Regions from separate parts of the Arthrobacter sp. RCC_34 genome, predicted to be linked through region 2. Evidence: predicted binding sites of a transcription regulator. Region 2 holds the regulator's gene; the other holds the start of a gene.
The links. The regulator Rex, encoded in region 2, represses fermentation and respiration genes when NADH is low (regulators of the CRP and FNR family bind a similar motif). The targets are predictions, from matches to a motif close to CTTGTGAANNNNTTCACAAG.

Region 1 (15,407 bases), 850 kb from region 2:
CCTTGGCGGCGCCGGTCTCCGTGATGACCATGTTCAGCGCGGCGGAACGGCCACGACGGTCACCCTTGTGGAAGTTGTCGATCAGGTTCTGATCGTTGGTGAAGGAGTGGACGGTCTCGACGTGGCCGTGGAGGACGCCGAACTTGTCGTTGATGGCCTTCAGGACCGGGGTGATCGCGTTGGTGGTGCAGCTCGCGGCGGAGACGATCGTGTCCTCGTCCGAGATCACGCCGTGGTTGATGCCGTGGACGATGTTCTTCAGATCGCCCTTGCCCGGAGCCGTGAGGAGCACACGGGCAGCGCCCTTGCTCTGCAGGTGCTGGCTGAGGCCTTCGGCGTCACGCCACCGGCCGGTGTTGTCCACCACGAGGGCGTTCTCGATGCCGTACGCGGTGTAGTCCACGGTGGACGGGCTGTCCGAGTAGATGACCTGGATGCGGATGCCGTTGACCGTGATGGTCTGGGATTCCTCGTCCACCTGGATGGTGCCCTCGAAGGGGCCGTGAACGGAGTCGCGACGGAGCAGGCTCGCGCGCTTCGCGAGGTCGTTGTCGCTGCCCTTGCGGACCACGATGGCCCGCAGACGCAGGCCCTGGCCGCCACCGTGCTTCTCCACGAGGATGCGTGCCAGCAGACGGCCGATACGGCCGAAACCGTACAGCACCACGTCCTGGCTGGTGCGGTCATCGGCGCCCTGGCGTCCGACGACGGGGGCCAGCTCTTCACGGAGGAACTCCTCCAGCGGACGGCCGGCGGCGGTGTCGTGGTACTTCTCGTTCAGCAGGGCCAGATCCACGGCCGCGGCGCCGAGCTCGAGGCGGTCGATCGCCTCCACGAGCGGCAGGGTGTCCTCCAGGGTCAGCTCGCGCTGGCTGATCCGGCGGGCGAAACGGTGCGCCTTGAGGATCTGCATGGTGGACTTGTTGATCAGGCTGCGCCCGTGGATGCTGGTCACCACATTGTTGTCGCGGTACAGGCGGCCGACGATCGGGATCATCGCCTCGGCCTTGGCCTCACGGCTCATCCACTGCTCGAAGGACTCGGAGTTCTGACTCACTCAAGGAACCTTTCTCTTCTGCGCGCGACGTCGGGCGCAGTTCGCCACCGGGGGTTCAGGGCATGAAAAAACCGCCTAGGCGAACGCAGGCCCGGCGGGGTGAACAACAGCGTTCGGGTTCAGTTTATCGTCCCGGGGACCGCCTCCGGGACGGGACTCCGGTGACATCAGTCACAATCGCTGTGATGAGTGGACGGGTTGGCCTGTGAGCCGGGTTCTGTCAGCCGCGCCCGTTGCCAGGTGCGGCGTAGCGATCATCCATCTAGGACCACTGTTGCCAGTGGCCTCAAGCGGCCTACCCGGATGCTCGGGCGAGCAGCCCTCGAACACATCCTGTCTGGCCTTGCTCCAGGTGGGGTTTACCTAGCCTCCCCGGTCACCCAGGGAGCTGGTGGTCTCTTACACCACCGTTTCACCCTTACCCCGCGCCGAGGCGCGTGGCGGTCTGTTTTCTGTGGCACTGGCCTGCGGGTCACCCCGAGTGGGCGTTACCCACCACCCTGCTCTGCGGAGCCCGGACTTTCCTCGGTGACGCCGGAGCGTCAACGCGATCGCCCAGCCAACCCGTCCAGCGACCATTCTATCCGCCGCGGGCACGCCCGGCCGCCAGCCCGGACCGGACGGCGTCGAGCCGGATCAGGAGCGGTCCCGCGATTCGCTACCATCGAACGGTGCTGATCCTCCTCCCACCGTCCGAAGGCAAGACCGCCGCCTCCCAGGGCCCCGGCGTCGACTTCTCCACCCTGAGCTTCCCGGAACTGAACACCACCCGGGCCGAGGTGCTGGAAGCACTGGGCACCGTGAGCGCTCATGAGGACGCCCTGGAGCTGCTCGGCGTGGGAGCGTCGCTGCACGAGGAAGTGGCCCGCAACACGCGGCTGCGCCACGAATCCGCCGCCCCGGCGCACAGCGTGTACTCCGGCGTCCTCTATGACGCCCTCGGCTACGCCTCGATGACCGCCGCTCAGCGGCGCAAGGCGGATGACGCCGTCGTGATCATCTCCGCGCTCTGGGGCGCCCTGAAGTTCGACGACGCCGTCCCCGCCTACCGCCTGTCCATGGGCACCGCGCTGGCGGGGCTCGGCCGACTCGCCTCCTACTGGAAGCCCCGGCTGTCCGAGGCGCTGGCTCCGCTGATCGACGGGGAACTCCTGGTCGACTGCCGTTCCAGCACCTACGCGACCGCCTGGGTCCCGCCGGCGGAGCAGACCGTGGCCGTGAACGTGTTCCGCGAGCGCGACGGCAAGCGCAGCGTGGTCAGCCACTTCGCGAAGCACACGCGGGGCGAGCTGGCGCGCCACCTGCTGACGCGGCGTGGCAAGGCGCCTCAGACTCCCGAGCAGCTGCTCAAGGCCGCCGCGGAGCTCTACCGCGCTGAGCTCGTTCCGGGCACGCCGCGTAAGGCGCACGCCCTGAACATCATCCTCGCGGACTGACGACGCCCTCCCGGCGCCGGGCCGTGACCGGGTGAGCCGGCGTCAGTTCCACTCGGGACTGCGCACCAGGATGACCCCGGAGTCCGGGCAGTACACCACGTCGTCCTCGGCGGCCGCCCTGACCTCGGCCAGGTCGCCCGGGCTCAGGTCCATCCCGGAACCCTCGCTGTGCCCATGGAACAGGCGGGCCGCACCCACGCCGCGCCGGTCGAGGGTCTTCTCGTAGAGGGCCAGGAGGGCCGGATCCAGAGTGACCGCGAAGGCGTCGCGTTCGACGCGCACACCGTCACGCTCCGCCTCGGCCTCCGCGGTCTTCGCGGCCAGTTCCTCCTGCACTTCACGGAGCTGCCGCTTCGCCTCGTCGAGCGCCTCCTGGCGGGTGTTCACTTCCGCTTCCGCGCCCTCGAGCTCCTCCATGAGCTCCAGCTCGGTGTCCTCTTTGCCGGACTTGAACGCGCTCAGCGTTTCGATGTCCTTCTGCAGCGCCATGAGGTCCTTGGAGAGGCCGCCGGAGTTGAGCCGCACCGTGTCCCGTTCGATCTTGACGTCCAGCGCCGAGACCTCGTCCTCCAGCGCGGTCAGCGCCTTCCGCACGGCGTCCCGCGCCTGCTCGGCTTCCTCGGCGCCTGCCTGAGCGTCCTCCACGGCGGCCAGAAGCGCCGGAAGACGGGGATCCTGCTCGAGCGCTTTCAGCCGCGTGGCGTTCGCTTTGAGAGCACTGTCGAACGCCTGGAGTTCGAGGAGTCTGAGCTGCTCGGCAGCCGGTGCCTTGGCCATGCGGACCTCCTATGACGACGCTGAGGATCAGGTCGTCTCTGTGGTGACAGGTGCTTTGAGACTAGGCCATATCCGGGCCGAACGAAACGCGCCGAGCGGCACGGGTCATCACCGACCGGCCCAGGTCAGCCCTCGCCGTCGCCGTGCGGGGTGAGGATGAAGTCCCACGGGTCCGTGTTGATCCCGCTGACGCCGATCTCCACCGGGAACCCCTGGTCCTCGAGCACATTGTCGAGGGCCTGGGCGGCCGCCGGAAGCCAGAGCCACTCGCTCGCGAAATGGGAGACGTCGATGAGGTACGGGCGGCCACCGCGGGCGGTCTCACGCGCCTCCGACGCCGGGTGGTGCCGCAGGTCCGCCGTGATGTAGACATCGGCCTGGCGCGCGCGGACGTCGTCGAAGAAGGAATCCCCCGCGCCGCCGCAGATCGCCACGCGCTGCACGAACGCGTCCCGGTCCCCCGCGACCCGGACCCCACCCGCCACGGAGGGCAGAAAACCGCAGAGCCGGGCCGCCAGATCGGCCAGGGTGACGGCGGAGCCGAGGGCGCCCACGCGTCCCACGCCTTCCTCGGGAAGGCCGTTCCGGGCGGCCGTCAGCGGCTCGCGGTCGTGCAGCTCAAGGGCATCGGCGATGACGTCGGAGACGCCGCCCACCGCCGAGTCACCGTTCGTGTGGACCGTCAGGAGGCCCACGCCGTTCTCGATGAGCCGGTGGATCACCCGGCCCTTGGCGGTGGTGGCCGCCACCGAGCTGACGCCGCGCAGCAGCAAGGGGTGGTGGGTGATCAGCAGGTCGACGCCGAGGTCCACCGCCTCCTGGACCACTTCTTCGGTGGGATCCACCGCGAACTGGATGCGGCGTACCGGCTGCTCCGGCCGGCCCGTCACGAGGCCGACCTTGTCCCAGTCCTCGGCGAGCGACTCGGGCCAGAGCTCCTCGACGGCGAGCTGCACTTCGGCGAGCGTGGGCGTCTGCTGCTCCGGGGCCTCGGTGACGGCCGCGTCGCCCGGGACGGACGGGGCGTCCTCGCCCGGCGTCGTCGTCGCATCTGCGTGTTCGCTGCCGGCGGGCGTCTCTCCGTGGCGCCCCTCCGCCTGGTCCTGGGCGGGGAGCTGCTCCGCTCCGGTTTCAGGGGCCGCGGTGGGCGGGACCTGGCCTTCCAGAGCCGGGCCGGGGCTGCCGTGCGTCTCATTCTGCATACTCAAGTTCTACCGCACCGCGTCCGGGAAGGGGACGCTCTCCCGGTCTACGAAGGCGCTTCTCCCAGAGCTGAACCCGTACGGGGCCATCGGGGGAACATTTCAGCTCCGCCGGCCATTGAGCATGCTGTGAGAACTTTCATCCTGGCCGGCGGCTGCTTCTGGTGCCTTGACGCGGTGTACCAGCAGACGCGCGGCGTCTCTTCTGTTGTTTCCGGCTACATCGGCGGGCACCTGCCCGATCCGGGCTACTACGAGGTCTGCTCCGGCACCACCGGGCATGCCGAAGCGGTGGCCGTCACCTTCGACGAGGACATCATCCCGGCCGACGTCATCCTGGACATGTTCTTCGCTCTGCATGACCCCACCACGCTGAACCGTCAGGGCTACGACGTCGGGACGCAGTACCGGTCCGCGATGTTCTACCAGGATGAGGAGGAGGCTGAGCTGTTCCGCGCCGCCATCGAGCGCAACCAGGCGCTGTGGAACGCCCCGATCGTCACCGAGGTGACCCGGGCCAGCCGCTTCTACGAGGCCGAGGCGATCCACCAGGATTACTACGCCAACAACTCCGGGCAGGGATACTGTCAGGTGATCATCAATCCGAAGCTGGCCAAGGCCCGGAAATATTACTCCGCATGGCTGAAGTCATGACGCTGGGTGAACCGGCTCACTAGGCTTTCCTTAACCATCCACCTGGAGATAGGCAGCAGTACACCATGGCACGTATCTACGATGACGTCACTCAGCTCATCGGCCGGACCCCCCTGGTCCGGCTGAACCGTCTGACCGAGGGCCTGGATGCCACGGTCGCCGTGAAGCTCGAGTTCTACAACCCGGCCAACAGCGTCAAGGACCGCATCGGCGTGGCCATCATCGACGCGGCCGAGAAGGCCGGCGCGCTGAAGCCGGGTGGCACCATCGTGGAAGGCACCTCGGGCAACACGGGCATCGCCCTGGCCCTCGTCGGAGCGGCTCGTGGCTACAAGGTCATCCTGACCATGCCGGAGACCATGTCCACCGAGCGCCGTGTCATGCTGCGCGCCTACGGCGCCGAGATCGTCCTGACCCCGGGTTCCGAGGGCATGCGCGGCGCCGTGGAGAAGGCCCAGGAGATCGTCGCCAACACCGAGAACGCCATCTGGGCCCAGCAGTTCGCCAACCCGGCCAACCCGGCCATCCACCGCACCACCACGGCCGAGGAGATCTGGGCCGACACCGACGGTGAAGTGGACATCTTCGTGGGCGGCGTGGGCACCGGTGGCACCGTGACCGGCGTCGGCCAGGTCCTCAAGGAGCGCAAGCCCTCGGTCCAGGTCGTGGCCGTCGAGCCCAAGGACTCCCCCATCCTCAACGGCGGCGCCCCGGGTCCGCACAAGATCCAGGGCCTCGGCGCGAACTTCGTCCCGGAGGTGCTGGACACCAGCATCTACGACGAAGTGCTGGACGCCAGCCTCGAGGACGCAGTCGCCACCGCGCGTGCGCTCGGCGTCAAGGAAGGCATCCTCGGCGGCATCTCCTCGGGTGCGGCCGTCTGGGGCGCCCTCGAACTGGCCAAGCGTCCCGAGAACAAGGGCAAGCTGATCGTGGCGGTCGTGCCCGACTTCGGCGAACGCTACATCTCCACCGTGCTGTACGACGACATCCGCGGCTGATCCTCCCGGCTGCGCCTGCCCGGCGTCGCCCCTCCCGTCCATGCGGTCCCTGCGTGCTCCAGAGCACGGACCGCGGACGGAGGGCGACGTCGGGCAGTCGGCTGCCCAGGGAATTCTTTCCCGGGCCCGCTGGTTATCCGTTCAGCATCCACCACGTACGCGCCCGTGTACGGCGACCAGAAGGACAGCGTGAGCTTCTTCACCCGCCTGAAAGAGGACCTCGAGAGCGCCCGCTCCCATGACCCCGCCGCCCGCGGGTCCGCGGAGAACTTCTTCGTCTATTCGGGGCTGCATGCCATCTGGGTCCACCGCGTGACGCACCGCATGTGGCAGAAGCCGGCGCTTCGCTTCCCCGCCCGGGTGCTGTCCCAGCTGACCCGTTTCCTCACGGGCATCGAGATCCACCCCGGCGCCACCGTGGGACGGCGCTTCTTCATCGACCACGGCATGGGGGTGGTCATAGGGGAGACCGCCGAGATCGGCGACGACGTCATGATCTACCACGGCGTGACTCTGGGCGGTCGGTCCCTGGCCAAGGTCAAGCGGCACCCGACCATCGGCAACAGGGTCACCATCGGCGCCGGCGCCAAGGTCCTGGGCCCCATCATCATCGGTGACGATTCCGCGATCGGCGCTAACGCCGTCGTCGTGAAGGACGCGCCGGCCAACTCGATCGTCACCGGCATCCCCGCCACCTGGCGTCCCCGCGTGGCTGAGGTCGAGACGAAGCCGGCCGTGGACCCCGCAGAGTACTACTACATCTGACGGGTTCTCTCCGCCCTCGGGCCGAGAACCCTGGCGCGCAAGTCCGTCCCGGGTCCGAGGCGGCCGGGGGCGCTCCGCTCCTAGCGTGGAAGCATGACAACCTCCACGAACCCCACCGTGTCCGGCCGCGCTCGGACACTGACGGTCCTCGGCCTGGCCGGCGCCGCGCTGTTGCCGCTGAGCGCCTGCGGCATCACGCCCCTGGCCGACAACTACGACAAGCGGGAGAGCCACGACTGGCCCCACGGAGCCGAGGCCACGAAGGACGGCGTGGCCCCCGCCTGGATCCCTGCCGGTGCGACCGACGTCCGCGAGGTCATCCGGACCACCGGCGCGGAGCGGATCCTGAAGTACTCCGGCGACGTGTCGGGCCTCCCCGCTCAGTGCAAGGCGCTTCCCTCCGGCGCCCGGCCGGGCCCCCAGGTGGAGGCCGGGGACTCTCGGAAGGCCGACGACTTCATCTCGGAGGCCACGCTCTCCGCCGACTGGTGGCCCGCGGGTCAGGAGCGCACAGCGAGCCATTACTGCGGACAGTGGTGGGTGTCCGCGGCCAACGGGACCGTCTACGCCTTCGCGCCGGAGATGAGGACGATCGCACGGCACCTCGGCAAGGACTGACCGCACCTCGGGTTGCGTGCTCAGTTGTTGCGGGTGTTCGCCGTGAACACCCGCAACAACTGAGCACGCAACGCGATTGGCCACTCAGGGCGATGAAGCACGACGGCGGCCCCCACCGGAAGGTGGGGGCCGCCGTCGTCGTGCGGGGTGAGTCAGTGCGTGTCGACCGCGCTGACCTCGGTGCGGTCACCGCTCCACTGGGTGTGGAACGTGCCCTCTTCATCCACGCGCCCGTAGGTGTGGGCGCCGAAGAGGTCACGCTGGCCCTGGATCAGAGCGGCGGGCAGGCGCTTGCGGCGCAGACCGTCGTAGTAGGCCAGCGAGGAGGAGAACACCGGCACCGGGATGCCCAGCTGGACGGCGGTGGCCACCACGCGGCGCCAGGCCGGGACGGCCTCGCCGACGGACTTCGCGAACGCCGGGGCGAACAGGAGGTTCTCCGGCTTGGCGTCGCCTTCGTAGGCGGCCATGATGTCCTTGAGCAGCTCGGCGCGGATGATGCAGCCGGCGCGCCACAGGGAGGCGATCTCGTCCAGCTTGAGGTCCCAGCCGTACTCCTTGGCGGCGCTGGTCAGCATGTCCAGGCCCTGCGCGTAGCTCACGAGCTTGGAGGCGTAGAGGGCCTGGCGGACGTCCTCCACGAAGTTCTCGGGAAGCGCCACCTCGATCTCGTGGCCTTCCAGGGTCTCCTGAGCGATCGAGCGCTGACCACGCTGCGAGGAGATGCCACGGGCGAACACGGACTCGGCGATGCCGGAGACCGGCGAACCCAGATCCAGGGCGGACTGGACCGTCCAGCGGCCGGTGCCCTTCTGCCCGGCGGAATCGACCACGACGTCCACGAACGGCTTGCCCGTCTTGGCGTCCACGTGGCCGAGCACCTCCGCGGAGATCTCGATCAGGAAGGAGGACAGCTCGCCCTTGTTCCACTCTTCGAAGATCTTGGCCTGCTCGGCGGGCTCGATGCCGGCGGCGCTGCGCAGCAGGTCGTAGGCCTCACCGATGACCTGCATGTCGGCGTATTCGATGCCGTTGTGGACCATCTTGACGAAGTGGCCGGCGCCGTCGGTGCCGATCCAGGCGCAGCAGGGCTCGCCGTCGACGTGAGCGGAGATCTTCTCGAGCAGCGGGCCCAGAGCCTCGTAGGACTCCTTGGAGCCGCCGGGCATGATGGACGGGCCGTTGAGCGCGCCCTCCTCGCCGCCGGAGACACCGACGCCCACGAAGTGCAGGCCCTTCTCCGCCAGCGCGGCCTCGCGGCGGCGGGTGTCCGTGTAGTGGGAGTTGCCGGCGTCGATCACGATGTCGCCCTCATCCAGCAGCGGGACGAGCTGATCCACGACAGCGTCGACGGGAGCACCCGCCTTCACCATGATGAGCACGCGGCGCGGCTTCTCGAGCGAGTCGACGAGTTCCTGGAGGCTCTCGGTGCGGACGAAGTCGCCTTCGTCGCCGTGAGCGGCGAGCAGGGCGTCCGTCTTCTCCACGGAGCGGTTGTGCAGAGCGACCGTGAAGCCGTTGCGGGCGAGGTTCCGGGCCAGGTTGGCCCCCATGACGGCGAGACCGGTGACACCGATTTGTGCAGGCATCTACACTCCAAGTCAATGCTAGTAATCTGATTTTAACAAGACGTTTTCAACCCTACGTCCTGGACACCGGCGACGGAAGAGCCAGCTGTAAGGTGAAGCACATTTCACGCGGTCGGGGCGGAAACCGCCGGAAGAACCTACGCTGGTGTTACTTCACATTTGACCACTTCACCCTGAGGATTTCGACATCGATGACGAGCCGTCAGCCCAGCCTTCACCACCAGGCACTGGATATCCTCGGACGCAGGATCGTCACGGGAGACCTTCCCGCAGGTCACGTCATGCTGGCGGAGAAGCTTGAAGCCGAGCTGAAAGTGTCACGATCCGTGGTCCGCGAGGCCGTCCGAGTCCTCCAGTCCCTCGGCATGGTGGAGAGCATCAAGCGGGTGGGTATCCGGGTCCTTCCCGCCCACGCGTGGAATCCCTTCGACGCGAGCGTGATCCGCTGGAAGATGGACAGCGACGCACGGGGCGCCCAATTGCGGTCGCTCGCGGAACTGCGCTCCGCGGTGGAGCCCGTGGCGAGTGAGCTGGCAGCTCAGAACGCGCCCTTCGCCCTGCGGCGCGAGCTGCTGCAGGTGGCCGAGGAGATGGCGAAGGTGGGGCGTCAGGGGAAGCTCGAACGCTTCCTCGACCTCGACACGCGCTTCCACGCCCTGGTGCTCAGCGGCTCCGGGAACGAGATGTTCGCGACCCTGATCGGGCAGGTCGCCGAGACCCTGGCCGGACGCACCACGCACGGACTGATGCCGAGCCAGCCGAAGGAGGAGGCGCTCCAATGGCACCTCGACGTGGCCCGGGCCATCCTGGACGGCAAGGCGGCGGCAGCCCGCCGCGCCTCGGCGAAGCTGATCAACGAGACCATCGAGGACCTCTCGCCCCAGTGGGCGGGTCAGCCGCGCGTCTTCGTCCCCCTCAAGCCGCTCAGCACGCAGGGTTAGCGGCTCCCGAAACCGCTCCACCACGAACCTTTGACGGAACGACGGCGGGGCCGGCCCCGAAGGACCGGCCCCGCCGTCGTCGTCAGCACACCGTCAGGCGCGCCGCTTCGTAATCAGGCCCCAGATGAAGAGCACCACCAGCGAGCCGACGATCGCCAGCAGCCAGGTGGACAGGGACCAGAATTCATTCAGGCCGACGTGGAAGAGGGCGGATCCGATCCAGCCGCCTACCAGGGCGCCCACCACTCCGAGGAGCAGGGTCGCCAGCCAGCCGCCGCCCTGCTGGCCCGGCATGAGGGCCTTCGCAATCGCGCCGGCGATGAGTCCGAGGACGATCCAACCAAGAAATCCCATGATGAACCTTTCTGTAGAAAGCCTTCTCAGAGCCCGGTTGAGGCTTCTTTCAGCCTACCGTCAGACAACCGGACCCGGCGGACCTGACTTTTCGAGGGCGTGCCGGAAAAGGCCTCACGCCTCCTCGCGAAGGTGAACCCGGCGCATCTCCTCGGCCAGCGCGGGGTTTCTCTTCCCCACCTCCCCCACGATGTTCTCCACCGTCTCCGTCCCCTTGTTCTGGCTGAGCTTCGCCCGAGCCTCGAAGCGGTCGACCCTCATCCGGAGGCCGACCGTCCCCTTCGCGATGCGGCGCGTCCCCTCCTCGTCCTCGCTCAGACTCCGCCCGTGCGGCAGATGGCGTTCGAAGTGATCCGTGAGGCGCCCCAGCATCGCGTAGTTCTCCTCATCGCTCAGGATCTCCGGCGTCCCGTAGAGATGCGCGGTCACGTGATTCCAGGTGGGCACGAGGTCGCCGGGCGCGTACCAGCTCGGGGAGACGTAGTCGTGCGGGCCCTGGATGATGACGAGGATCTCGTGGTCGCCGAGTTCGTGGAGTTTCTCGTCCGGCCGTCCGAAGTGGCTGACGATCACGATCCCTTCCTCGTCCTCGTCCAGGATGGCCGGGTAGTGGGAGGCCGTGAGTCCCTGCGACGACGGCGAGACGAAGGTCGCCCACGGGTTGTTGCGGATGAGCCGCTCGACTTCGGCGGGGTCGGTCATGAGGTAGCGGGGTGTGTGACGCATCAGAGTCCTTTCGCGGGGGTCACGGGGGTGAGGCGGGTGCGGACCGCAAGTGCGGCGCACAGGATGACGGCGACGCCGCCCAGGAGTGTCGGGACGCCCGGCTGCTCGCCCAGCAGCAACGCCGCCCACAGGATGCTCATGACGGGCTGAGTGAGCTGGATCTGACTCACCTGGGCCATCGGGCCGATGGCGAGTCCGCGGTACCACGCGAAGAAGCCCAGGAACATGCTCACGACGGCCAGGTAGGCGAACGCCCACCACTGCGCCGGGCCGGCCAGGAGGATCCGCCCGTCGAGTGAGACGACCGTCAGCACGGTCATGAGGGGCGCGGCGAGGACGAGGGCCCAGGAGACGGTCTGCCAGGAGCCGAGTTCGCGGGCGAGCAGTCCGCCCTCCGCGTAGCCGGCGGCCGCCGCGAGCACCGCGGCGAAGAGCAGCGCATCAGCCCAGTGCAGCGTCGCGATCCCGTCGCCCTGCACCGACGCGAAGGCCACGGCACACGCGGCACCGAGCGCGGAGAACACCCAGAAGGAACGAGCGGGCCGTTCTTTGGCGCGGAGGACGGCCAGGACCGCCGTCGCTGCGGGCAGCAGACCGATCACCACGGCGGCATGGCTCGCGGGCACGGTGGTCAGCGCGTAGGAGGTGAGAACCGGGAAGCCGACGACGACGCCGGCGGCCACGACCGCGAGCCGCAGCCACTGCGCCCCGCGGGGCAGCCGTTGCCGGGTGAGCGCGAGGGCGCAGGCGGCGAGTACCGCCGCGACGACCGCGCGGGCCGAGCCGATGAACAGGGCCGGGAGACCTGCCGCCGCGATCCGCGTGAACGGGAGGGTGAAGGAGAAAGCCGTGACGCCCAGCAGACCCCACCAGAGGCCCGGATGCCGGGATAGCACTGTCGTTCTCTTGAGAGTAACGCTACTATGTACTTCCATGAATCATGATAGCACCGAGCGGATCGTCCAGGGCCTGCGCGCGTGGATCGCCACCGCCGCACCTGGCGCCAAGGTGCCGTCCAACCGGGCCCTGACGGCCGAATACGGCGCCAGCCCGGTCACCGTGCAGAAGGCGATGCGGACCCTCGCGTCCCTGGGACTCATCGAAAGCCGCCCGGGCGTCGGGACGTTCGTCCGGGGCGTCCGGCCCACTCGGCCCGCCGATTTCGGCTGGCAGACGGCGGCCCTCGGGGCTCCGCCGTCGCGGGGCGGCGCGCTGTCCTCGACCCAGCGCACCGTGGCGCCCGACGCGATCGGGCTGCATTCCGGCTATCCCGCCCGTGAGCTGCTCCCCGAACGGCTCGTCCGTTCGGCCCTCGCCCGCGCAGCGCGCACCGAGGCCGCCATCGGGCGCTCCCCCGCCGCAGGGCTGCCCGAGCTGCAGGCCTGGTTCGCCGGAGAGCTGGCGGCGTCCGCGCCCGTGGACGTCACGCCGCCGAGCGCCCGGGACGTCCTGGTGCTCTCGGGGAGTCAGAGCGGCTTGAGCTCGATCTTCCGCGCCCTCGTGGGACCGGGGCAGCCCCTCGTCATCGAATCGCCCAGCTACTGGGGGTCGATCCTCGCCGCCGCGCAGGCCGGAGTGACTCTGGTGCCCGTGCCGAGCGGTCAGCACGGCCCCGATCCCGCCGACGTCGAGCGAGCCTTCGAAGAGACCGGGGCACGCGCTTTCTACGCTCAGCCGAGTTACGCCAATCCGAGCGGCGCCCAGTGGAGCCACGAGCGTGGGCTCGCGATCCTCGACGTGGTGCGCCGCCACCGCGCTTTCCTGATCGAGGACGACTGGGCTCATGACCTGGGTATCGACACGGAGCCGCATCCGATCGCGGCCCAGGACGACCAGGGGCACGTGATCTACCTGCGCTCCCTCACCAAGAGCGTCTCCCCGTCCCTGCGCGTCGCGGCGCTGATCGCCCGCGGTCCCGCGCGGGACCGCATCCTGGCGGACCGGGCCGCCGAGTCGATGTACGTGAGCGGACTGCTCCAGGCTGCCGCGCTCGACGTCGTGACGCAGCCGTCCTGGCGGACGCATCTCAAGGGTCTCCGGCGTCAGCTGAAGGACCGGCGCGATCTGCTGCTCGACGCCCTGCGCGCGCACGCTCCCCAGGCCCAGGTGGAGTTCACTCCCCCGGGTGGCCTGAATCTGTGGGCACGGCTGCCCGACGGCACGGACGCGGAGCTGCTGGCGCGCCACTGCGAGAGCCGCGGCGTCATCCTCGCACCGGGCACGGAGTGGTTCCCGGCCGAGCCGTCCGGGTCCTACGTCAGGCTCAATTACTCCGGTTCCAATCCCGAGCGCTTCCCCGAGGCCGCCCGGATCCTGGGAGAGGTCCTGGCCGAGAGCTGAACCCCTCCCCGGTTTGCCCGTTCGGCAAACGGGCTTGCCACTCGCCGCCCTGCTGGCGATGCTGAGAGGAGACTCCGGATGAAAGGCCCCCACGTGACGCACACCTTCGACAAGCAGTACTGGGACGGGCATTGGCGCGACGCGGCGGACCGGCCCACCCCGGCGAACCCGTATCTCCAGGAGCACCTGTCGGCTCTGACGCCGGGCACGGCCCTCGACGCCGGCTGCGGGACGGGAACTGAGGCGGTCTGGCTCGCCGAGCACGGCTGGCGAGTGACGGGGGCCGACCTCTCCCCGCACGCGCTGCGGGAGGCGTCCGAACGGGCCACTCAGGCCGGAGTCGCGGAGCGGGTGAGCTGGGTGGAAGCGGACCTGACCACGTGGGAACCGGCCGAGCGCTTCGACCTGGTCGTCACCAACTACGCGCATCCGGCGACTCCACAGCTGGACTTCTACCGCAGGATCGCGGACTGGGTGACGGTGGGCGGGACTCTGCTCATCGTGGGGCACCTGCACGGTCACCTGTCCGAGGTACGGCACCCCGCGCCGGACGACGCGGAGGGACCGGATCACGACCACGAAGGCGGTCACGCCCCGGAGAAGAGCACGGTCACCCTCGCGGACACGGTCGCCGTCCTGGATCCGGAGCGCTGGAGGATCGACGCGGCCGAAGAACGGCATCGCACGGTCCTGATGCCCGAGCGCGAACTGTCCCTGCACGATCTGGTGGTACGGGCGACCCGGCTCGCCTGAGGCGAGCCGGCTCGGCCGGCCGGAGGAACCCAGCCTTGAACTCAGCCGGCCTCAGCGTGCCAGCACGGCCTCCAGAACGCGCGCCACGCCGTCGTCCGCGCAGGCAGGCGCCCGGAATCGCGCGGCGGCGAGCGCTTCCGGATGCCCGTCCGCCATGGCGTAGCCCTCGCCGGACCAGGAGAGCATCTCGAGGTCGTTGGGCATGTCGCCGAAGGCGATGACCTCGGACGCGCCGATGCCCAGCGTGGCGGCGTGCTTCTCCAGCGTGCGCGCCTTGGTGACGCCCGGGACGGCCAGCTCCAGGAGCGCCAGGCGGTTGACGTCCGAGTAGGTGACATGCGCCAGGCCTCGCACTGCCGGGGCGACGAGCGCGTGGAACTCCTCGGCACTGAGCACCGGCGAGATGGCGAGCAGCTTCACGACCGCGGCGTCCGGCGCGAGCGTCTCGGACAGCGGCCCGACCACCTGGTCCTCCACGGGGAGGCCGGGATGGAACCGGAGGAACTCGGGCTCCCGGTGCGGACCGGTCACCAGTTCACTCGAGAACCCCGCCTCGGGATGCAGGGCCCTGATGAGCTCCTGCAACCGGAGGGCCTGCTCCAGCCGGAACGCCTCAGCACTCACGACCTCCCGCCGGGCCATGTCCCAGACGACCGCGCCGTTCGAGCAGATGACCGTCCCGGCGTGGTCGAGCTGTTCCTCCAGAGGTCCGAGCCAGCGGATCGGACGGCCGGTCACGAACACGACCTCCACACCGGCCTCACGCGCACGGCGGAAGGCCGCCCGGGTCCGGGCGGAGACGACTCCACCCGGACCCATGATGGTGCCGTCCACATCGCTCGCGATCAGGCGCGGCCGCGACGGCCGGGCTGTGGATCCTGTGCGGATCGCCGGTGTGCCCATGACCCCAGTCTCCGCCACGGCCGTCCCGAGGAGCAGGGTCACCGCAGGACCACAGTCCGGTTCCCGTTGAGCACGACCCGCCCTTCACAGTGCCAGCGCACCGCGTTGGACAGGGCCTTGCACTCGGCGTCGCGGCCCACGGCCACCAGGTCCTCGGGCGAGTGGGTGTGGTCCACATCGATCACCTGCTGGGCGATGATCGGTCCCTCATCCAGTTCGGCGTTGACGTAGTGCGCCGTGGCGCCTACCGTCTTCACGCCGCGCTCCCAGGCCTGGTGATACGGCTTCGCA
Region 2 (15,407 bases):
GCCGGCCAGCAGGTCTTCGCGGGCGAAGCGACCCGTCTGGCCTACATGACGGACGAGGCGGTGGAGGGCAAGCAGGCGTTCCTGGAGAAGCGCGATCCCGACTGGTCCGACTTCCCGTACTACTTCTAGAGAATCTCCTCCTTCTCGCCCCTTCGACACCCAGGACCCCATGCAGAACCTCGACCCCGTCCTCCACGACCTCGCCGCCGCCCTGCACGGCGAAGGCCCAGCCGTCGACTTCGGCGAGCGGATCGCCACGGTGCGGCTGCCCGGCCACCCGGACGCCGCCGTCGTCGTCCGGACGTCCGGTTCCACCGGCCGGCCCAAGGCCGTGGTGCTCTCCTCGGAGGCCCTGGCGGCCAGCTCCATGGCCACGGCCGTGGCCCTGCGGGGCGAAGGACAGTGGCTCCTGGCCCTGCCGCTGCACTACGTGGCCGGGGTACAGGTCCTGGTCAGATCCCTCTTCGCCGGAACGCGACCGTGGGCCATGGACCTCTCGGGCGGTTTCACCCCGGAGGCCTTCGTGGCCGCCGCGGACGAGCTGACCGATCCAGTGCGGTTCACGTCGCTGGTCCCCACGCAGCTCGCCCGGCTGCTGGAGGACCCGTCCGAGGACACCTTGCGCATCCTGCGCCGCTTCACCGCGATCCTGCTGGGCGGCGCCGCGGTCTCCCCCGCGCTGCTCGCACACGCCCGGGAGCTGGGCCTGAACGTGGTCACCACGTACGGTTCCGCCGAGACGTCCGGCGGCTGCGTCTACAACGGGCGGGCCCTGGAGGACGTCGAGGTGCGCCTCGTGGACGGCCGCGTGCACCTGGGCGGCCCGACCCTCGCGGACGGCTACCTGGACGATCCCCAGGCCACCGAGGACGCCTTCGTGGACCTCGACGGCGAGCGGTACTTCCGCACGAGCGATCTGGGCGAGCTGGACAGCGACGGCGTCCTCCGCGTGACGGGCCGCGTGGACGATGTGATCAACTCGGGCGGCAGCAAGGTCGCCGCGCTGGACGTGCAGCGGGCGCTGGAAGCGCTCGACGGCGTCGCGCAGGCCTTCGTCGGCGGCGTCCCGTCCGCCGAGTGGGGACAGGTCGTGGCGGCCGCCGTCGTGCTGCGCCCCGGAGCCGCCGGCGACCCGGCAGCACTGGCCGAGGCGCTGCGCGCGGACTTCGGCGCCCTGCGTCCTCGTCTGGTGTCTCTCTGGGACGCGCTCCCCCTCCTGGAGAACGGCAAAGTCGACCGTCAGGCGATCCTTGCCCGGCTCGCCTCCGAACATGGGGGAAAATAGCTACGGCGCATCCGCGCCACAGGTTTTGAAACAGCAGATTCTGAAACATCACCCGATGCCGAGCGAGAGGTAACCGTGGCTACAGCCGCCCAGTGGATCCAAGGGGCCCGTCCCCGCACCCTTCCCGCGGCGATCGCCCCCGTGGTGATCGGCAGCGCGGCGGCGTACCAGTTGCACGCCTTCAATCTCGTCAACGCGATCCTGGCGGCGCTCATCGCGCTGCTGCTCCAGGTCGGCGTCAACTACTCCAACGACTACTCGGACGGCATCCGCGGCACGGATGAGAACCGCGTCGGCCCGTTCCGCCTGGTCGGCTCCGGGGCCGCCAAGCCGCGCGCCGTGCTCATCGCGGCCCTGAGCTGTTACGGGCTCTCCATGGTGACCGGCCTCGTCCTGGTCCTGCTCACGCAGACCTGGTGGATGATCCTGGTGGGTCTGGGAGCCGTCATCGCGGCCTGGGGCTACACGGGCGGCAAGAACCCGTATGGCTACCAGGGCCTCGGCGAGCTGTTCGTGTTCGTGTTCTTCGGGCTCGTGGCGACGCTCGGCACCACGTACACCCAGGCCGGGCACATCAGCCTCAGCGCGATCGTGGGGGCCGTCGGAACGGGCCTCATCGCCTGCGCGGTGCTCATGGCGAACAATGTGCGGGACATCCCCACGGACAAGGCCTCCAAGAAGTACACCCTGGCCGTCCGGCTCGGCGACCGCCTGGCTCGCCGCACCTATGTGCTGATGCTCGCGGTCGCCATCCTGTCCTCGCTCATCCTGGCTCCGGAGAACCTCTGGATCCTCCTGGTGCTCCTGCTGATCCCGGCGGCCCTGCTCCCCTGCTGGCTCATGCTCTCCGGCCGGACCGGGAAGGCCCTGATCCCGGTGCTGCAGCAGACGGGCATGCTCAACCTCGGCTACGCGGCCCTGTTCGCGGTGGCGCTCATCCTCCAGCACGGGGTGTAGGGCCCGGGCCGTCCCGACCGGCCCTGGCATTCCCGCCCAGCCAAGCCCGGGCCCCAACGACGGATGCCCCGGACCATCGTGGTCCGGGGCATCCGTGTGTCTGAGCTGAGGGGGGTTCTAAGCGTTCCTGGAGTCCGTGGGGGCGTCGTTCCGGCGGGGTTCCACCGGTTCCGCGATGCTCTGCTCGGCCCGCCCCACCTCGGCGTCCTCCGCAGCAGCGTCCTTCTCCGCGCGGCCGTCCCGCGAGCGGGAGCCGATGGTGCTGGCCAGCTGGACCGCGGCGTCGTCGCGCTGGCGGCTGAAGAAGAGGTAGCTGACCGCGAACGCGATCACGGCGGCGAAGATCGCGCCGAGGATCAGTCCGGTCCCCAGGAAGAGGCAGATGACCAGAGCCACCGCGAAGAGGGCCAGCCGGATGAGAAGGTACTTCAGATTCGCCACCCCACCATTCTACCGGCCGTTCCTGGGCGATCCCCCGGCCCGCCCGCACCACCCCGGCCCAACACCCCGACCCACCGCCCCCACTCCCCGCCGAGACAGTGAGTTTCCGCTGAAACAGTGTGTTCAGCTCACTGTTTCAGCGGAAACTCACTGTCTCAGCGGCAGGGCTCAGCGGCAAGGCTCAGCGGCAGGCACAGGCGCACGCGCCCCAGGTGGTTTCCAGGGCGGCTCAGTACACTGGCAGGATGCCCCGGGTCATCATTTCAGTCGTCATCGTCGCTGTCTGCATCTACGCCCTCATCGACTGCCTCCGCACGGACTCCCGTGAGGTGCGCGGCGTGCCGAAGGGCGTGTGGATCGTCGCGCTGCTTCTGCTGCCGCTCCTCGGCGCCATCCTGTGGTTCCTGCTCGGCCGTCCCCGCACCGCCGCGACGCGTCCGGCCACCGGCGGCCCGGCCTCGAACGGACGAGACGCCGGAGGCGGCGCCACGGGCGGACGCCCGCTGGGCCCCGACGACGACCCGCAGTTCCTGCGCAACCTCGAAGAGCGCCGCCGCAACCAGGAGGAGGCCCGCAAGCTCGAGGAGATGCGCAAGAAGCTGGAAGAGCAGGAACGCCGGCTTCACAAGGGCGACGACGGCGCTCCCGGCCAGGACGCCTGACCCACCTCCGCACCCCGCCCCACGGTCGGCTCCGCGCCCGGCCCGGGATACACGTCAGGCCCGGTCCCAGGATTCCTGGGACCGGGCCTGACGGCTTTCCGGAGCGCTGCCGCCCGGGCTATGGCATCACAGCCCCGAGTAGGAGTGCAGGCCGTTGAAGTACTGGTTCACGATCGTGAAGTTGAAGACCACGCACAGGTAGCCGACGATCGACAGCCAAGCGGCACGGGTGCCGGTCCAGCCACGGGTGGCACGGGCGTGCAGGTAACCCGCGTAGACCACCCAGATCACGAAGGTCCAGACTTCCTTGGTGTCCCAGCCCCAGAAGCGCCCCCAGGCCTTCTCGGCCCAGATGGCGCCGAACATGAGGGTGAAGGTCCAGCCCACGAAAGCGATGGTGTTGATGCGGTAGCTGAAGTTCTCCAGGCTCAGGGCGTTGGGGACCAGGCGCATGAAGCCGAGCTTGTCCTCACGGCCCAGGGCCAGCTGGCCTTCGCGGCGGGACTGGATGAGCTGCAGCACGGACATGGAGAACGTCAAAGTGAAGAGCGCCGAGGACAGCACCGCGATGGAGACGTGGATGATCAGCCAGTAGCTCTGCAGAGCCGGGACCAGGTGGCCCACGGGCGTCCAGAACGCGACAGACGCCGCCACGAGCATGATGATGACAAGGGCCGTCACGAAGGTGCCCACGAAGCGCAGGTCACGCCGCAGCAGCACGAGCAGGAAGACCACGGCCACGAGCCAGGCGCCGGTGGTGAGGAACTCATACATGTTGCCCCACGGCACACGGCCGGCGGCGATGCCACGGGTGATCACACCTGCGCCGTGGATCAGTGCCGCGAGGACGGTGAGGGCGACGGCGACCCGGGCGGGGACGCGCCGTTCCGCGGCGTAGCGCATGGAGGGATCCGCCGTGATGGCCCCACCGCCGGACGCCTCCTGCGACGTGACCGGGGCGCCCGCGCCGACCAGCTGACGGGCCTGCTGCTGCGCGGCACGCTCATCGATCGCCTTCAAGGTGGCGCTGCTCTTGGCCAGATCCCAGGCGAAGGCGATGAACGCCACCGTGTAGGTTCCGGCGGCGAGCAGCATGAAGAGCTCGCTGTACTGCCCCAGCAGCGGGTTCAGCGGTGTCATGAGCTTTCCTTTCCATTGCGCGCCGCCCCGGTGTCGGGCCCGGCCGCGTTCTTTCCATTATCCGCCGTGCTTCCGGAGCCGCCAGGCGGGTCTCCGGGTCCGGCGTTCAATCCCCAGCCGTCCTGAAGCGCCTGCCGGATCTTCGCGGTCTCCTTGGCCAGGCCGTGGTCCTCACCGCGGGCCAGAAGGCCGTACTCGACCATGACCCGGCCGTCGTCGGCGGTTCCGGTCCGGACCCAGGCCCGACGGCGCCCGACGTAGAGGGAGATCACCAGACCGCCCACGGCCACCAGCGCGAACACGAGCGCAGGGACCTGGCCCGGGTTGTGGCGGACGTCGACGGCGATGAAGCGCTTGAGCCCGTCGAACGTGATGGACCCCTTGCCGTCCGGCAGTTTGTAAGTCTGCCCGGCGTCCAGGACGATGCCCTTGGCCGGCAGATCACGGCCGTTGAGCTGCTTGAGGTTCTTCACGTCCAGGCTGAAGACGTTCTGCGGGGCGCCGGAGTCCAGGCCCAGATCGCCGTAGTACGAGTTGAGATTCAGCTGCGGCCTGAGCGGATCCGGATCGGCGCTGAACGCCACGCCCTGGTCGTTGAGCTGGGCGGACGGCAGGAAGAAGCCCACGAAACCGAGCTGGTCCGGCTTGGCGTCCGGCACCTTGATCACCATCGTGGAGGTGTACACGCCGTCCGTCGGGATGGAGGGCACCGGACCCTGCAGGGCCACGTTCCCCTTGCCGTCCCGCACGGTGATGACCGGTGCGTAGCCGTTGCCCACCAGGTAGACACCGGTCCCGCCGATCTCCAGCGGGGAGTTGACCTTCAGGGTCTGCTGCTGCGGAGCCGCGTCCGGACCGTCCTGCGTGGTGACATGGGCGGTGAAGTCGATCGGCTGGCCGAACTGCTTGACGGACTCGCGGTCGTACCGGACATCGAACTTGTCCAGCCGCATCGAGTACGGGCTCAGCCAGGCCGACTGGAAGTTCGTGCCCGGCGTGAACTGGTCATAGCCGACCAGGGTGTTGACGAAGGTCTCACCCTCCACGATCGTGCGCTGGCCGCTGTACCCGAAGAGACCACCGAGAGCCACGGAGACGAGCACGCCCACGAGCGAGCTGTGGAACACGAGGTTGCCGACCTCACGCAGGTAACCGGTCTCGGCGCCCAGATGGGGACGCTCGCCGTCGGCATCGCGGGTCTCCACGCGGTAGCGGCGCTTGCGGAGCACTGCCGCGGCATCCTCCAGCGCCGACGACGCCGACACCCCCTCCCCGGCAGGGATCACCAGAGTGCCGTACTGGGGCAGCCGCGAGATGCGGCGGGGGGTCCTCGGCGGGGCGGTGCGCAGCGCCTTGTAATGCGCCCGCACTCGCGGGATGATGCAGCCGATCAGGGAGATGAAGAGCAGCAGGTAGATGGCGGAGAACCAGTAGGACGCGTAGACGTCGAAGAGCTGGAACCGGTCCAGCCACGGCCCCGTGACCGGGTTGTTCTTGATGTACTGCGTGACCACCGCGGGGTTGGCCGGGCGCTGCGGGAAGAGCGAGCCGGGGACGGCCGCGACGGCCAGCAGGAGGAGCAGGAGAAGGGCGGTGCGCATGCTGGTCAGCTGCGTCCAGGCCCAGCGGAGCATCCCGATCGGCCCCAGGACGGGGACGGCGATGTCGTCCTTGCCGGACTTCTTGCCCTGTGCCTTGGTGCCCTGCGCTTTCGTGTCCTGCGCCTTCGTGTCGTCGGGCTTCTTCACCGTCTCACTCATCCGTGCTTCTTCCCTGTCTGCGCTTTTCCCTGTCCGCGCTTCATGTCCTCTGGTCCCATTACCGCGCCGGCCCTAGATGGGCAGCTTCACCTCGTTCTGGAACCAGGTCTGGAGCTGAACCGTCCATTCCCCCCACAGGCCGCTGATCATCAGCAGGCCCAGGGCGATCAGCATGAGTCCGCCGAGCCGCTGGATGGCGAGCTTGTGCTGGCGGAAGAACTTCATGACGCCCATGCCGCGCCGGACCGCCAGGGCGATCAGCAGGAACGGGATCCCCAGGCCGAGGCTGTAGGCGAAGGCCAGGAGTGCCCCCTTGGCCGCCGTCGAACCGCCCGAGAGGCTGAGCAGCTGCACCGCCGAATAGGTCGGACCGATGCACGGCGCCCAGCCGAGGCCGAACGTCATGCCCAGCAAGGGCGCACCCCAGAGACCCGCGGGAGGCTTGGCCTTCAGCTTGGCGTTGCGCTGGAAGAAATCGAAGCCGCCCAGGAAGATGATGCCCATGATCACCACGACGACGCCGAGCCAGCGGGTGACGGTCGGCAGCCGGTCACCCGAGATCAGACCGCCGAGCTGACCGAACGCGCCGCCCAGCAGGACGAACACCACGGAGAAGCCCAGCACGAACAGCGCCACACCCGCGAAGATCCGTCCGCGCCGCTGCTTCTCCAGATCCACCCCGGTGAGCCCCGTGACGTAGCCGAGATACCCCGGCACGAGAGGCAGGACGCAGGGTGAGAGGAAGGAGACGAGCCCGGCGAGCATGGCCACCGGGACCGCCAGAAGCAGCGAGCCGTTGAGCACGGTCTCCGCGAAGGCGTTGTTGGGCATGGATCAGGCCCGCTCCGCCAGGGCGGACGCGATGAGGGTCTTCAGCGTGCCCTTCTCGAGCTGACCGAGGATCCGTGCGCTGACCCGGCCCTTACGGTCGAAGATCAGGGTCGTGGGCACCGCCCCCGGAGGAACCAGGCCGGACACGGAGAGCAGCACCTGCCCGTCCTTGTCATTGAAGCTGGGGTACGTGATGCCGAAGTTCTTCTCGAACGCCTCGGCCGTGGCCTTCTCATCGCGGAGATTGACGCCGTAGAACTCGACGCCCTTGGGCGCGAACTCAGTGTGCATCGCTTTGAGGTCCGGCGCTTCGACGCGGCAGGGCGCACACGCGGCGAACCAGAAGTTCATCACCACCACTTTGCCTTCGAGATCTTTGCTGGTGACGCGCTTCCCGTCGAACAGCACACCCTGGAAGTCCTTGGCCGCCTTGCGCTGGTCCGGGGCGAACTCGGTGACGGAGCCGTCCCCGGCCACGTAATTCTTGTTGTCCCCGGCCCGGGCCTGCTTGGCGAGGGGGTCGTCCTGGCTGCACGCGGACAGGGCGAGGCCCAGCAGGCCGGCGCCCGCCAGGCCGAAGACCTGACGACGGTCCAGGGGGAAACGTTCGGTGCTCATCGCTCAGGCTCCCGGGGTGGTCGAGGCGCCCACCAGGAGGTCGGCGGCGGGTTCGCGGTACGTCACGCCCACCAGCCGGCCGGCGTCGTCGAACAGGAGGGACGTGACCGAGGTGAGCGTGCATTCACGCTTGCGGGGATCGTGGGCCAGACGGCGGCCTTCGGCGGCCAGGCGCGTGGACCAGATGGGCAGCTGGTGACTGACGATCACGGCTTCGGCGCCCGCGCCGGCCCGTGCGACGGCGGTCTCCCGGGCCTGGTGCACGGCAGCCATGACGCGGCTCACCTGAGCGGCGTAGGGCTCGCCCCAGGACGGGCGCAGGGGATTCACCAGATGAGGCCAGTGCCGGGGATTCAGGAGTTCCTTGCGGTTGACCCGCAGTCCCTCGAAGTGGTTCTCCGCCTCGATGACCCGCTCATCCGTCTCGATCTCAAGACCCAGCGCGGCGGCCGTGGGGGCCGCGGTCTCCTGGGCCCGGAGCAGGGGCGACGCCACCAGATGGACGATGGCCGCACCGGCATCGCGCTGCGCGCCGAAGTACTCGCCGAGGCGGTCCGCCATGCGATAGCCGCGTTCCGAGAGGTGGAAGCCGGGGAGCCGTCCGTACAGGACGCCGTCCGGGTTGTGCACCTCGCCGTGGCGCATCAGATGAACGATTGCATGGGGCATGGCTCCATTTTCTCAGAGTTTAAGGGTGACCCGGGCCAGAGTGGCCCTGCTGCGGCTGAGAATCCGCCATGAATCGACGGGCGGCGCCGATCACGCGGAGACATGTGACTGGCGCCACGCCTGAAGTTCAGGAAAAATTTTCCGAACCCGGGAACAAAAGATGCATATGCATGTTTATACTGGGTGACAGAAGGTTGGTTGAGGCTTCAACCAATCGACGTGAGTGACCTGACAAGGAGAACCCCATGAGCATCCCCACCAACCTCACCGCCGGCACCTGGACCCTGGACCCGTCGCACAGCGAGGCCGCCTGGACCGTCCGCCACGCGGGCATCAGCAAGGTGCGCGGCACCTTCGGTGATCTGGCCGCCACCGTGACCGTCACCGACGCCGACGCCGTCGTGGACGCCACCATCCAGTCCGCCAGCATCAGCACCGGCGACGCCAACCGTGATGGCCACGTCAAGGGCGAGGACTTCTTCGACGTGGAGAACCACCCGACCCTGACCTTCAAGTCCACCAGCCTGGAAGGCGACGGCGAGGACTACAAGCTGAACGGCGAACTGACCATCAAGGGCGTCTCCGTCCCCGTGACCTTCGACGCCGAGTTCGGCGGCGTGGCCGTGGACCCCTTCGGCAACACCCGCGCCGGCGTCTCCGCCGAGACCACCATCTCCCGCAAGGAGTTCGGCCTGACCTGGAACGCCGCCCTGGAAGCCGGTGGCGTGCTCGTCTCCGACAAGGTCAAGATCAACCTGGAGCTCTCCTTCCTGGCCCCGTCCGCCAACTGAAGCCCGCCCGGCGCACGGCCGGCGCATCGTCCTGAAGGATGATGCAGGCCGTGGATGCCCGACGACGCCACCCGGCGTCGTCGGGCATCCTGCGTTAAGCGCCGCGTCATCCCAGGTCACTCACACCGTTACCTCGGGGTAACGGATGCGTTGCGCTCCGGCGAAAGTTAGGCAGGGGGCTATCCGGCGCGGCCCGTCGAACCTAAAGTGTGGATTATGAGCAGCCAATATCCCGGTGCTCCGGGCACCGCACCCAGCAATCAACCTCCCGCGGGTCTCGGCTACGCAGCCCCGGCCCGGAACAGCTTCGGTTTCGACACGAAGAATCTCGCCATCCGTCTCAAGGACGTGTCCGGCGTTCCGCAGCAGCTCGTCTACTCCTACTGGCTCTGGCTGGCGGGGGCGGCGCTCGGCGTGCTCCTGTCCATCATCAACGTCTTCATCCTCACCGCCTCCCTCGGCTCCTATGCGGGCATCGCGATCGGCGCGTCGATCGGCGGGATCATCTGGAGCATCATCTGGGCCGCCGTCGTCATCTTCATCGCCATCCGGCTCAAGGAAGGCTCCCGCTGGGCACGGATCGTCCTCAGCATCCTGGGCGCCCTCGCCGTCATCGGGCTGATCGTGGGCCTGGTCGGCCTCAGCATCACGGCCATCGGCTCCGCGGTGACCGTCGCCGCGGCCGTCCTGATGTGGCTGCCCGAGTCGCAGAAGCACTTCGTCTGAGGAATTGAAGAATCATCCCCTGGGCTGGGGATACGCCTCGGCCCAGGGGATACGGTAGGAGGAACGCCGTGTTCCTGGCGGCGGACCCGTACATGCCGTTCACGAAGGAGCTGTCATGAGCAGCACACCCAACGAGCCTGCAACCCCTCAGCAGCCAGGCCAAAACCAGCCGTCCAGCGCCCCTCAGTACGGAGCGAATCCAAGCGCCCCGCAGTACGGCGCGCCCCAGACGGGAGCACCCCAGACCGGAGCACCCCAGTACGGCGCTCCCCCGGCCTACGGCTCCCAGCCCGGGCCGGCAGGCCCCGGTTATCCCGGCGCCCCGCAGTGGCCCGGCGAGAGCCCCTATTCCGGCGGGCCAGCCCCGGTCGCGCGTCCCCAGAAGGTGGAGATCTCCTTCTGGCTCATCATCGCGGCCGGCGTCCTCAACCTGGTCGGCGCGATCCTGGGCGCGATGTTCATCTCGGACACCGCCCAGTACCGCGACCTGGTCCGCCAGATGGAGCAGTCCGGTGGCAACGCCGATTCCCTCCGCTCCATGGTGACCCTGATGGCGATCGTGTTCGGCGTCGTCCAGCTGGCGTTGTACCTTCTGGTGGCGTTCTTCGTCCGCAAGGGCGCGAACTGGGCCCGCATCCTGGGGACCGTCTTCGCAGCGCTCTCCCTCATGGGCCTGTTCGGCGGCAACGTCATCAACATCATCGTGGTCCTGATGGGAGTGGTCGCCATCGTGCTGCTCTACCTGAAGGACACCAGCCCGTACTTCGCCAAGCGCCCGAAGTTCTGAGCGCCGCGACTCCAGCAGCACACCGTCCATGAGCCGGGGTGGGACGCCACAGACGTCCCACCCCGGCTTGTCCGGGGCCAGGCCCCAGTCAGGGAATCCCACATGAACAGCCACGCACCCACTCCGGAACCGGGCCAGGAACCCGTCGCGCCGGGAGGTGGCTCAGGGCCGGACGCCCACAACACGCCGGGAAGCGCCCCGGCGGCAGACACCCCGGCAACGCCTCCGCAGGACCGGCCCCAGTACGGCCTCCGCGCCGCCGACCTCGGCCTGCCCTCCCCGTACGAGCAGTACCAGCGGGAGCAGGAGGCGGAGGCCCGCGCCGCGCAGCAGGGTGCCTGGCGGGCCCCGGCTCAGCAGCAGACCGGCCCCTTCGCACCCCAGCAGGGCGCCCAGGCTTGGCAGGCGCCCCAGAATCCCGCGCAGTGGTTCCAGGGAACCCCGCCCGAGAAGCCCGAGGAACCCCGGACCATCCGCTGGGCTTTCTGGCTCATCCTCTCCGGGTGCGCCTTCGGCCTGATCGCCTCATTGCAGACCTTCCTGGCGGTCGACTTCGACGAGATCTACCGCGAGATGATCGACCAGATGCCGGCCAGCACCCGGAACATCCTGTCCCAGGAGAGCCCCGACTCGCTGAGGTCCATCTTCATCGTGTCCATGGTGCTGACCTTCGTCTTCACCGTGGCGCTCTACGTCCTGGTGGCGGTCTTCGTGAAGAAGGGCCACCAGTGGGCCCGGGTCCTGGGCACGATCCTGGCCGCCATCTCCGTCACCGGGTTCGGCTCCTCCGTGATCCTGGACCTCCTGAGCATCCTGTGCGGCATCGTCGGGATGGTCCTGTGCTGGCTGCCGGACTCCAGCGCCTTCTTCGCGCGGATGAAGCTGCATCGCGACTACCAGAAGTTCGCGCGCTTCCGCGCCTCACGCTGAGCGCTGGCCGTCGTCGTCGTGTCTCTCAGGGCCGACGACGGCGGCCTCCGCTTCCGTGCCCGCTTTCCCCCGCGCCGTGGCCACCGCCGGGCGATAGGCTGAGCCCGTGACCGGCAGCTCCTCCTCGCAGCGCATTGAAGACGCCCTCCGTGCCGCCATCTCCTCGGGACGATACGCGCCCGGCGCCAAGCTTCCCGCCGAGCGGGAACTGGCCGCAGAGCTGGGCGTGAGCCGCATGACGCTCCGCCAGGCCGTGGAGACCTTGCAGTTCCAGGGGATCCTGCGGCGCCGTCCCGGCCGAGCCGGAGGGACCTTCGTCGCCGGGGACGCCCCGGTGCTGGAACTGGGTTCCCTGCACGGCCTCTTTCAGCAGTTGTCCCGCACCGGAGCCGTGGTCGAGTCCCGGATCCTGCTCGCGGAGACGTCCCCGGCGCCCGCCGAGGTGTCCAAGGCCCTCCGGATCACGCCCGGCGAACTCGCCCACCGGCTCCGGCGGCTCCGTTTCCTCGACGGTGAGCCGCTCATGGTCGAGGACTCCTGGTTCCCGGCGGAGCGGCTGCCGGGATTCGCCGTCGAATCGCTCACCGGTTCCGTCTACGCTCGCCTGGAGACCTTCGGCTGGGAGCCGGTGAGGAAGACCGAGGACCTCATCCCCTCCGTGGCCACACCGGAAGAGCGGGACCTCCTCTCGGTCGGCGCCCGTCACCCGGTCCTCCGCATCATCAGAACCGCCTACCGCTCCGACGGTCTGCCGGTGGAGTTCGCCCAGGACACCCACCGCTCGGATGCCCTGCGCCTGCGCGTCACCACCGGAACACCCTGAGCGATTCAGGCGGAGCGTTCCGTTCAGACCGTCAGCGCCGCCAGTTCCCCGAGCGGGTGCACCCCGGCTGGGCTGTCGGCCGCAGCCAGTGGGCCGGCGTCCGGCAGATCGGAGGCCTGCAGATCGGCGGCCAGCGGGCCCACCAGCACGCAGTGCATGCCTGCCGCCTGGGCCGCGGCGACCCCGGCCAGGGAATCCTCGACCACGACGGTGGTCGCGGGCGAGGCGCCCAGAAGCTCAGCGCCACGGAGGAAACCTTCCGGGTCCGGCTTGCCCCGCGCGACGTCGTCGCTGCAGACCGTCGCGGAGAACAGCGCGGCCAGCCCGCTGTCCTCCAGCGCGGGTTCCAGCAGACGCCGCAGCGTGCCTGTCACCACCGCGACCTTGATTCCGGAAGCCACCAGTTCCTGGACCAGGGTGACATGCGCGGCAGGGATCCGTGGCGCCCGTCGGATCTCCCGCAGATAGCCGGAGCACAGGTGATCCAGCACGCGGGCGGTGAGGACGTCATCGCCTCCGACCAGGGCGGCGCAGATATCCGGGTCGCTGAGCCCGACGAACCGGTCGCGGTACTCCTCGGGGCTCAGCTCGAACCCGCACACCTCGAGGGCGGCCTCCGCGTAGAGCCGGCCCATGAGGTCCTCATCGAGCGACAGCGTGCCATTGAAGTCGAACAGCACCGCCTCGGCCGAGGTCAGGAGCGCGCGGACGGCGCCGGGGGCGGTGAGAGACAGGGGCATGGATGGTCCTTCGTCGCGGGAGAGCTTCTGTGGGAACAGTAGAGGCTCGATACCCCGGAATTTTTGGTCTAGACCAAAGTTTACCGAGAGTTCGCCCTCAGGGCGGCGACTCTTCACCACAGCGGACGCTCCGGCGCCCTCAGACGCCCGGTCAGTCGACGAGACGCTGGGCGTGATAAGCCAGGATCTGCAGCTCGGTGGCCATGTCCACTTTGCGCAGATTCACCCCTTCCGGGACCTGGAGGGTGATGGGCGCGAAACTCAGAATGCTCTTCACCCCGGCGGAGACCACCCGGTCGCACATCTCCTGGGCCACATGCGCGGGCAGCGCGAGCACCACCATGTTCGCGCGCGTCTGCGCCAGGCCCGTCTCCAGACCGAGCACATCACTGACCCGCAGGAACCCGATCTCCTGCCCCACGATCAGCGGGTCCGCGTCGAAGATCGCCACGATCTCGAACCCGCGCGACTGGAAGCCGCCATACCGGGCGAGCGCGCGGCCCAGGTTGCCCGCCCCCACGATCGCCACTTTCCAGTCGAGTGTCAGGCCGAGAGCCGCGGCGATCTGCCGGTTCAGGTAGTCGACCTCATAGCCGACCCCGCGCGTGCCGTGCGAGCCGATGTAGCTGAGGTCCTTGCGGAGGGTCGCCGAGCTGACGCCGGACGCTTCCGCCAGAGCCTCCGAGGAGACCCGCTCCACGCCGTCGCCCGTGAGCGAGTTGAGCGCGCGGAGGTAGAGCGTCAGACGCGCGACGGCGGCCGGCGGGATCTGCTTCACGGCCTGCTCTGCGGCCGGGTACCCGTCGAGGGCGCCTTCCGCGCTCTGCGGCACCACGACCGGGGGCTTTCCCCCGGTCGGCAGCGGACTCAGTTCTTTTTTCTTCATCGGTCTGTATTCTTCACGGGCGGACCCGGTCAGCCCTGCTGCGCGTCGCGCAGCTTCCGTTCCAGGCGTGCGGGGTCGATCGTCCAGAAGTCGCGCTGGACGCCGTCGATCATCACCACGGGAACCTCGTCGGCGAACCGCTCACGCAGCCCGGCGTCGTCATCGATCAGCGATTCCTGCCAGGGAACGCCCAGGCGGCCGGCCACCTCGGACACGGTCGCACGCGCCGCGGCGCACAGATGACAGTCCTTCTTGGTGATGAGGAGAAGTTCAGGGACCCGCATCCTTCCACGGTAGCGGTATCGGGGCGCCCACGGCACATCAGCGCCGTTGGATAGACTCGTCTTCATGGCCTCCACGCGAACCGAATCCTCCTCCAGCGTTCCCGTGGCCGAACTGCACCGCCATGAAGCCGCCTTCTTCGACGTGGACAACACGCTGATCCGCGGCGCCAGCATCTTCCACGCCGCCCGCAAGATGTACGAGCGGAAGGTGTTCACGCTCCGCGACGCCGCATCGTTCGGCTGGCAGCAGCTCAAATTCGTGGTCCGCGGAGAGAAGCTCTCCGACGTCCACGAGATCCGCGACCGGGGCATGAAGATCGCCGCCGGGATCCGCGCCGAGGACGTCGCGACCCTGGGCGACGAGGTCTTCGAGGAGAGCATCTCCAGCCGGATCTGGCCCGGCACACGCGCCCTCGCCGAGCAGCACCTGCGCGTCGGCCGGCGGGTCTGGCTCATCACGGCGACGCCGATCGAACTGGCCGAACCCATCGCGTCCCGCCTCGGCCTGACCGGCGCCCTGGGCACCCGGGTCGAAGTGGTCGACGGCGTGTACACCGGACGGCTGGTCGGCGACATCCTCCATGGGGAAGCCAAAGCCGAAGCGGCCCGCGCCCTCGCGGACGCCGAAGGGTTGGACCTGGCCGAATGCTGGGCCTACAGCGACTCCCACAACGACATCCCCCTGCTGAGCATGGTGGGGCACCCGGTCGCGATCAACCCCGACGCCGGGCTGCGCCGTCACGCCAAAGCCCAGAACTGGCCCGTCTACGACTTCCGCTCCGGCCGCCGCGCCGCCACCCTGGGCCTGAAGGCAGCGACGGTGGGCGGGGCGGTGTACGGGCTCTGGAGGGGTCTCAACCACGCCCGCGGGCGGAGGTAGTTCCTCTCTCGCAGGAGGGGTGTGAGTTCCCACGCGGCTTAGACACCGTTCGCAGCCACCCCGGCCTCGCAAGCTCGGCAGGGTACCCCTGCTGCTCTCTTAGCCTTCGCTCGTTCCTCGCTCTGTCGCGCGATGCGCCGCTTTCGGGAACCCGCACCCCTCACGGCCGACCCCCGCCCCCCGGCGTGGTTTCGGTG

Region 1: the regulator Rex is predicted to act here: its motif matches at 1,216-1,235, upstream of AB6732_RS04685 (glyceraldehyde-3-phosphate dehydrogenase).

The regions. Positions count from the first base shown of each region.
Region 1 covers NZ_JBFUPW010000001.1:989,443-1,004,849, reverse strand. The annotation lists gene AB6732_RS04685 (glyceraldehyde-3-phosphate dehydrogenase) at 1-1,057, opposite strand, end outside; RNA gene rnpB (RNase P RNA component class A) at 1,248-1,624, opposite strand; gene AB6732_RS04675 (YaaA family protein) at 1,729-2,493, shown strand; gene AB6732_RS04670 (zinc ribbon domain-containing protein) at 2,536-3,270, opposite strand; gene AB6732_RS04665 (Nif3-like dinuclear metal center hexameric protein) at 3,396-4,472, opposite strand; gene msrA (peptide-methionine (S)-S-oxide reductase MsrA) at 4,602-5,126, shown strand; gene cysK (cysteine synthase A) at 5,192-6,127, shown strand; gene epsC (serine O-acetyltransferase EpsC) at 6,317-6,892, shown strand; gene AB6732_RS04645 (hypothetical protein) at 6,986-7,510, shown strand; gene gndA (NADP-dependent phosphogluconate dehydrogenase) at 7,663-9,099, opposite strand; gene AB6732_RS04635 (FadR/GntR family transcriptional regulator) at 9,291-10,040, shown strand; gene AB6732_RS04630 (GlsB/YeaQ/YmgE family stress response membrane protein) at 10,134-10,394, opposite strand; gene AB6732_RS04625 (FMN-binding negative transcriptional regulator) at 10,509-11,120, opposite strand; gene AB6732_RS04620 (DMT family transporter) at 11,120-12,055, opposite strand; gene AB6732_RS04615 (PLP-dependent aminotransferase family protein) at 12,054-13,460, shown strand; gene AB6732_RS04610 (trans-aconitate 2-methyltransferase) at 13,539-14,213, shown strand; gene AB6732_RS04605 (HAD family hydrolase) at 14,265-15,116, opposite strand; gene purU (formyltetrahydrofolate deformylase) at 15,155-15,407, opposite strand, start outside.
Region 2 covers NZ_JBFUPW010000001.1:137,030-152,436, reverse strand. The annotation lists gene AB6732_RS00695 (1,4-dihydroxy-2-naphthoyl-CoA synthase) at 1-129, shown strand, start outside; gene AB6732_RS00690 (AMP-binding protein) at 170-1,285, shown strand; gene AB6732_RS00685 (1,4-dihydroxy-2-naphthoate polyprenyltransferase) at 1,361-2,242, shown strand; gene AB6732_RS00680 (DUF4229 domain-containing protein) at 2,360-2,683, opposite strand; gene AB6732_RS00675 (PLDc N-terminal domain-containing protein) at 2,929-3,345, shown strand; gene ccsB (c-type cytochrome biogenesis protein CcsB) at 3,472-4,485, opposite strand; gene AB6732_RS00665 (cytochrome c biogenesis protein ResB) at 4,482-6,245, opposite strand; gene AB6732_RS00660 (cytochrome c biogenesis CcdA family protein) at 6,318-7,076, opposite strand; gene AB6732_RS00655 (TlpA disulfide reductase family protein) at 7,080-7,694, opposite strand; gene AB6732_RS00650 (histidine phosphatase family protein) at 7,698-8,363, opposite strand; gene AB6732_RS00645 (YceI family protein) at 8,609-9,154, shown strand; gene AB6732_RS00640 (hypothetical protein) at 9,371-9,880, shown strand; gene AB6732_RS00635 (hypothetical protein) at 9,996-10,667, shown strand; gene AB6732_RS00630 (hypothetical protein) at 10,770-11,597, shown strand; gene AB6732_RS00625 (GntR family transcriptional regulator) at 11,704-12,420, shown strand; gene AB6732_RS00620 (HAD family hydrolase) at 12,444-13,160, opposite strand; gene AB6732_RS00615 (redox-sensing transcriptional repressor Rex) at 13,312-14,046, opposite strand; gene AB6732_RS00610 (glutaredoxin family protein) at 14,076-14,330, opposite strand; gene AB6732_RS00605 (HAD family hydrolase) at 14,395-15,210, shown strand.